DNA from 2 places in the Xenorhabdus griffiniae genome. Region 1 is predicted to be linked to the other one. Evidence: predicted binding sites of a transcription regulator. Region 1 holds the regulator's gene; the other holds the start of a gene.
The links. Region 1 encodes CRP, which controls carbon source genes, mostly activating them, when cyclic AMP is high. Its sites were predicted from a motif close to ATGTGANNNNNNTCACAT; they were not measured.
Positions count from the first base shown of each region.

Region 1 (3,661 bases):
TATCATCCGAATAAAACCAAAATCATTGCATTCCATCAGGCATTTCATGGTCGTACCTTTTTCACGGTTTCGGTGGGAGGGCAACCGAAGTATGCCGAAGAGTTTGGGCCTAAACCCGCCGATATTGTTCATGTGCCTTTTAACGATCTGGATGCCGTTAGAGCGGAAATCGATGATCACACTTGTGCTGTTGTTTTGGAGCCAATCCAAGGTGAAGGAGGAGTGACTCCTGCGACAATGGCGTTTCTGCATGGGGTGCGGGAATTGTGTGATAAGCATCAGGCTTTGTTGGTCTTTGATGAAGTCCAGAGTGGAATAGGGCGCACGGGGCAGTTATATGCTTACCAGCATTATGGCGTACAGCCGGATATCTTGACGACGGCAAAAGCACTGGGGGGCGGTTTTCCCATCAGTGCAATGTTAACGACAGATAAAATCGCGGCGGCAATGGAAACGGGCGCCCATGGAACGACTTATGGTGGAAACCCATTGGCTTGTCGTATCGGTTGTGTCGTACTGGATATTATCAATACGCCAGAAGTGCTGATGGGCGTGGAAAAACGGCACGATATGCTCATTCATGCTTTGGAAAAGATGAACCAAAAATATGGTATCTTTCGTGAATTTCGCGGAAAAGGCTTGCTTATTGGGGCTGTATTGAAAGCTGAATATCAGGGCAAGGCCAAAGAAATATTGCAGCAGGCGGCAGAACTGGGATTGATGTTATTAAGTGCAGGAGACAGCATCTTGCGCTTTACACCATCACTGATTATTCCTGAGGACGAAATCACAGAGGGTATGGTGCGGCTGGAAATGGCGATATCCCGTTGGTTAAACAAATAACAGTAAAAAAGCCAGTGCGAAGTAATAGATTGCACTGGCTGAGTTTCGGTTTATTGGGAATTAACGCGTCCCATAAACGACGATGGTTTTGCCATGTGCAGAGATCAGGCTTTGATCTTCCAGCATTTTCAAAATACGGCCAACCGTTTCACGGGAGCAACCCACAATCTGCCCAATTTCCTGACGTGTGATTTTGATTTGCATACCATCAGGGTGAGTCATTGCATCAGGCTGTTTGGCCAAATTGAGCAATGTCTGGGCGATACGGCCTGTAACGTCCAGAAAGGCTAAGTTACCTACTTTTTCAGAAGTGGTTTGTAGGCGACTTGCCATCTGAGCAGATAAACGCATCAGAATATCAGGATTGACCTGAATTAACTGGCGAAATTTCTTATAGGAAATTTCAGCCACTTCACAGGCACTTTTGGCTCGTACCCATGCAGTACGTTCTTGCCCCTCTTCAAATAATCCAAGTTCACCAATGAAATCCCCCTGATTTAAATAAGAGAGAATCATTTCCTTACCTTCTTCATCTTTTATTAGAACAGCAACTGAACCTTTAACAATGTAGTAAAGCGTTTCTGCTTTCTCACCTTGATGAATAAGCGTGCTCTTGGATGGATATTTGTGAATATGGCAGTGTGACAAAAACCATTCAAGAGTAGGGTCTGTTTGTGGCTTGCCGAGAACCATTCGCTTTATCCTCTGTTGTTATTTCTGCCTTTATGATGTGAGAAACTGTCGTTCCTCTTCAGGCTGGCTTTATAAAGTCAATAGCTTAACATATTAGCCTGCTGAAAAACTGACAAGCGGGAATTTTATATGGATTATAAAGATGCCAAAATTTAGGCATATTGATCTTAACCCATATACCTTGCCAGTCCACGCTTGTAACCTTGTTTGTAACACAGGAAAGCGCTTCTGTCTTCTCTTGTATCGCTTCAGCATATTAGACTGACTGCCAGATTACCAGAAATCAGGCAGAAGAGTTGGTTTTATTGATTTTACATTTATATACCTATCGTCTTTCAAGATGTGTTTTATACGCATTAAACTTCAAGCTGCAATTTACAACACGATATGAAACCTGATTTCTCCCCGCTTCGCGGGGGAGAAATTACATGCATCTTGGAGTGAGATTGGTATACAAGGAAAAAATTTTGTCACAAAAAATAACCTGCTTATTTAAATAAAACAGGTAACATTATTTTTTGTTACCTGTTTTATTAAAAATTAAATAGAGATTAAATTACGAGATTTTTTTGCCTTCCAGTAATTGTTTAACAAGCGGTGCCATAATTAATTCCATTGCCAACCCCATTTTTCCACCAGGAACAACGATAGTATTTATGCCGGAAATAAATGAACCCTGAAGCATCGCGAGCAAATAAGGGAAATTAATTTGCGTGAGTCCACGGAAACGGATCACGATAAAACTTTCGTCCAGAGAGGGGATCGCTTTGGCAGAGAAGGGATTGGAGGTATCAACGGTAGGGACACGTTGGAAATTGATATGGGTACGTGAAAACTGAGGAGTGATGTAGCGGATATAGTCATCCATTGAACGAACAACGGAATCCATAACCGCTTCTCTGGAATGCCCTCGCTCGCCCGTATCTCGGATGAGTTTTTGTATCCATTCTAAGTTGACGATCGGTACAACGCCAATTAGCAGATCAACATGACTGGCGACATTGTGTTGTGGCGTGACAACTCCCCCGTGAAGTCCTTCATAAAATAGGACGTCCGTATTAGATGGCAGAGCTTCCCACGGGGTGAAAGTACCTGGTGATTGGTTATAGGGGACGGCTTCATCATAGGTATGAAGATATTTTCGGCAGCGGCCATGGCCTGTTTCCCCATACTCAAGGAATGTTTTTTCCAGCATACCGAAATCATTGGCTTCTGGCCCAAAGTAGCTGATATGTCTGCCTTGTTCTCTTGCTTTCCGTATCTCGGCATCCATTTCAGGACGAGTATAACGATGGAAACTATCCCCTTCTATCAGTGCAGCTGTTACGTCAAATTGCTGGAAAATCTTGCGAAAAGCGACACTGGTTGTGGTTGTTCCTGCTCCACTGGAGCCAGTGATTGCGATAACGGGGTGTTTGGCAGACATGAACAGACTCCTTAATTAATAAAATTGGCGAATCAGTCAATTAGAATGAATCAAACAAGTTGAGTTTTACGGGCGGAACATCTCTTTAGGCAAGATATTAACGGTTCCATGTAGTTCAGACCATACCAACAGAACTTCACCTCGTTCAAGTTGACGTTTGACGTCTTGCACTTTTTGCTCGAGCGTTTTTTCCTGTTCGCCGTAATCAGTACCTTCCCGCAGGACAAAACTTTCAATTAAGTTGTGGAGTGTATCGGCTTCCAATTGTTGCCACGGGATAATCATTGTGATTGCTCCTGAAAATACTGTCATTCATCATCGGGTAAACATCGTCGTTGCTAATGGAGTTGTAGTCTACGATTCATAATGAATTTGAATTGATTTCATGATTAGTTATCTTGTATGTGAAATAACATACTGTTATTTTTCTTGAAAAGAAATGTTAACCACCAGGGTGGGAGGGGAATCTACCCATGACTTTAAGCCTGATATTCTCGCTTAGTATATTTATGTTTATTTCCGCTGTCACACCGGGCCCAAACAATTTGTTACTGACATCATCGGGAGCTCATTTTGGTATTCGCCGTTCTGTCCCGCTTTGTCTGGGTATTATTCTGGGAATGCAAACCATTTTGCTGCTGTCTGCGTTTGGTGTTGCTGCGCTACTGCTGATTTATCCTGCTTTACATACGGGGCTGA
Region 1 covers NZ_CP147737.1:344,370-348,030, forward strand. Annotated here, with positions in the region: gene WDV75_RS01570 (aspartate aminotransferase family protein) at 1-843, shown strand, start outside; gene crp (cAMP-activated global transcriptional regulator CRP) at 904-1,536, opposite strand; gene WDV75_RS01580 (phosphoribulokinase) at 2,093-2,962, opposite strand; gene WDV75_RS01585 (YheU family protein) at 3,029-3,247, opposite strand; gene WDV75_RS01590 (LysE family translocator) at 3,436-3,661, shown strand, end outside.

Region 2 (3,661 bases), 1.4 Mb from region 1:
TCAGGTTATCGGTAATAAAGCTTGAAACATTAAGTTGTGGAAATCGTTCAGGGGTTGTCCCTGTTTTCAGCCAAAATTCATCTGGTGCGAAGTTTTTGATAATGATCCCGAATGGAATTAAAAACATGTTAGCGATACTGTGTTCAAAACCGCTGGCGACAAACATGCCAATTGGCAGGATCAACGCGAATAACTTATCTATCAAACTGCGTCCGGCATAGCTCATCCAGACAGCAAGACATACCATCAGATTGGCTAAAATGCCCAGACATACCGCCTCAATAAAGGAGTGGTGCATTTTATGATCGGCTGTCTGCAATACATTTAGTCCCCAAGTACCATTGGCGACAGCATATTGGCCGGAATACCAAACCAAAGCGACGAAAAACAGAGCGCCAATCAGATTACCGATATAAACGTTAATCCAATTTTTGAACATTTGAGACCAGGTAATACGTCCTGTCGCTTTTGCAATGATCGTCAACACGGTGGAAGTAAAGAGATCGACGCCACAAATAACGACCAACATCAAACCAAGGGAAAAACAGATCCCACCCGTTAATTTAGCTAGCCCATAAGGAATGGAAGAGGTCCCTGTTGTTGCCGTAATATAAAAAACAAAAGCAATGGAAATAAATACACCTGCCATGATTGCCGATAAATAAGTCACTGCGGGATGTTTATTGACTTTATATACACCAATGTCATCAGCGATTTGTGCCATTACAGCAGGTGAAAATAAATTGAAAGGGTTGTCAGTTTTCATCCTAACACTCTCTTTATCCTTAATTAATCATAGCACGCATTGATAGTAACAAACGGGGATTGACCTGAATTTGATATGGATCATATTAGACCGAAAGTCTAATGAGATATAGCCGCTTAAATGAGGTGATACGGTATTAATGATATGATTTATAAAGAAAAATATTTTTTAAAATTTATAAGAATATTTTATATAAGCAGTTTTAGCCTTTTAGATCTTAAAAGTAAAATAACAGGCTAAATTGTCATTTATTTGTTATTTCAAAATAAATTATATTTAACCTGTATTTTACTTTTTACGGTTAATAAACAATATACCAACCTAACTTCAAGATGCGTATGATTTCTCCCCCGTGAAGCGGGGAGAAATCAGGTTTCGTATCGTGTTGTAAATTGCAACTTGAAGTTTAATGCATATACAACAGCTTATTTATTGCTCCAAAATTCACGCTTGGCTTTTTGCAATTTTTCATAAGCAGTTAATAATGCTTGATGGGCTGGTAATGCTTTTAATTCTGAATCAACAGACCATAGACCATAGAAGCCGTTTTCTCCGGCAATGGCTGCTGAAGCAGCATCGACAGTGTCTTGACCGTACATTTTTACAAACGCCTGATAATATTGCTCTGGTTGGCGATCTTCTTCTTGAGTTAACAGTAACAGCGTTTGCAGGCAGCGGTAATAGTTCGCTCGCTCAGTGGTGAAAACGGAAGCGTTGAAATCCTGTGTCCATTCCACCCAAATCAAGGCTTGTTCCAAATCTTTGCCTGCCAGTGCCAGCATCGATTTCAATTCACCGATCCGCAGATTGCTCCAACCGTTATCTTTACCCACAGCAATGCCCAATAACTCACGGACACGGGTAAAGTCATCCAAACCTTCATCATCTAACTGTTCGAGAAGAGCCAGATAATCTTCTGGCTGCCATTGACTCTCCGGCAATGCCAGAATGGTATCACGCAGATGAGTTCCCATTATGTTATTGGCAATGTGCAGATCTTCGACAGGATAAATATCTGACATACCAGGAACCAGAATGCGGCAGGCGTAAACACCAAGGTGCTCATAATCAGCGATATAAACTTCAGCATCCAGTTTATTGAAGATCCCCATCAAGGTGGAGAACTCTTCTTCTGTTGTTCCACTGAAATTCCAGTCAGCAAATGCATAGTCCGCATCCTGCTTGAAGAGATCCCAACTGATTACACCGCTCGAATCAATAAAGTGAGTTTCCAGATTGGTATGTTCAGAAACTTCTTCATTATCAAAGCTTGGTGGCGTGAAGACATCCAGATCTTTCAGGCTCCGGCCTTGCAACAGTTCTGTGACTGTGCGCTCCAATGCAACACCAAAATCAGGATGGGCACCAAAGGAGGCAAAACAGGTGCCATTATTAGGATTGAACAGTACAACGCAAATGACCGGGAACTGTCCACCCAGTGAGGCATCGTAACAATAGAGCGGGAAACCTTCCTCCTGCAACTTATTGACTGATTCAACGACGCTTGGGTAGCGATCCATAATATCTTGTGGAATTTCAGGCAGACTGATGCACTCTGCGATAATGCGGTTTTTCACATAGCGCTCAAATACTTCAGATAATCCCTGCACACGTGCTTCGTTCATGGTATTGCCGGCTGACATGCCGTTTGAAACATACAAATTTCCGACAATATTCATTGGAATATAAATCGTTTGATTATCTGACTGGCGAGTAAATGGCAGGGCGCAGATCCCCCGCGCTTCATTGCCAGATTGTAAATCCACTAACTGGCTAGCACAGAGCGCGTTATCTGGATTGTAAAAACGATGCAGACGTTCGTCTAAGATCCCTTCTGGCAGAGAGTCATCTTCTGGCAACGGGAACCATTTTTCATCTGGATAATGAACAAAGTCGCCATTGGCAACGGTATTACCCAGATAAAAATCAGCAAAGAAATAGTTTGTCGATAGACGCTCAAAATACTCACCCAAAGCAGAAGCCAATGCCGCTTTCTTGCTGGCCCCCTTGCCATTGGTAAAGCACAGTGGGCAGTCACGATCGCGAATATGTACTGACCAAACATTCGGAACAGGATTTAGCCATGAGGCTTCTTCAATATTAAAACCAAGAGACTTCAATTTGTGCTGAAAGCGATTAATGGAGTCCTCTAACGCGGCGTCTTTGCCTGGGATATAGGTTTGCGTCATCGTGATTCACTTCAATTTATGTTAAAGGCGCATATCATACGGCGTTTTTTTTATCCGCTCTATCAATTCCCAAAAATTATTGTTAATTAGAGTTTATTTATTCTTGGTTTACATAATAAAATGGCTTTTTTTACAAGAGGTTGAATAATGAAAAAGACTAAAATAACAGCAATAGCTGGTTTTCTGGCTTTAGTTAGCGGTTCTGCTTTCGCTTTGCCAAATGTTACTGTTTTGGCTACAGGGGGCACAATTGCTGGGGGTGGTGAATCTGCAACGCAATCTAGTTATACCGCGGGTAAAGTAGGTATCGATGCTCTGCTGAATGCTGTACCGGCAATTAAAAATATTGCTGATTTGAAAGGTGAGCAGGTCGTCAGCATCGGTTCTCAGGACATGAACGATCAGGTGTGGTTGGCTCTGGCGAAGAAAATCAATGCAGAATGTGACAAAACCGACGGGTTTGTGATCACCCACGGTACTGATACCATGGAAGAAACTGCTTATTTCCTCGATCTGACCACTCAATGCCAGAAGCCTATTGTGATGGTTGGCGCAATGCGTCCATCTACAGCGCTGGGTGCTGACGGTCCGTTGAACCTGTACAACGCCGTGGTTGTTGCTGCGGATAAAAACTCGGCAAACCGTGGTGTCCTGCTTGCCATGAATGATTCCGTTATTCATGGCCGTGATATCAGTAAACTGAGCA
Region 2 covers NZ_CP147737.1:1,787,854-1,791,514, forward strand. Annotated here, with positions in the region: gene focA (formate transporter FocA) at 1-766, opposite strand, end outside; gene ycaO (30S ribosomal protein S12 methylthiotransferase accessory factor YcaO) at 1,192-2,955, opposite strand; gene ansB (L-asparaginase 2) at 3,103-3,661, shown strand, end outside.
Region 2: focA (formate transporter FocA) is a predicted target of CRP. The motif match lies at 835-852, and genes of this name have one in related genera.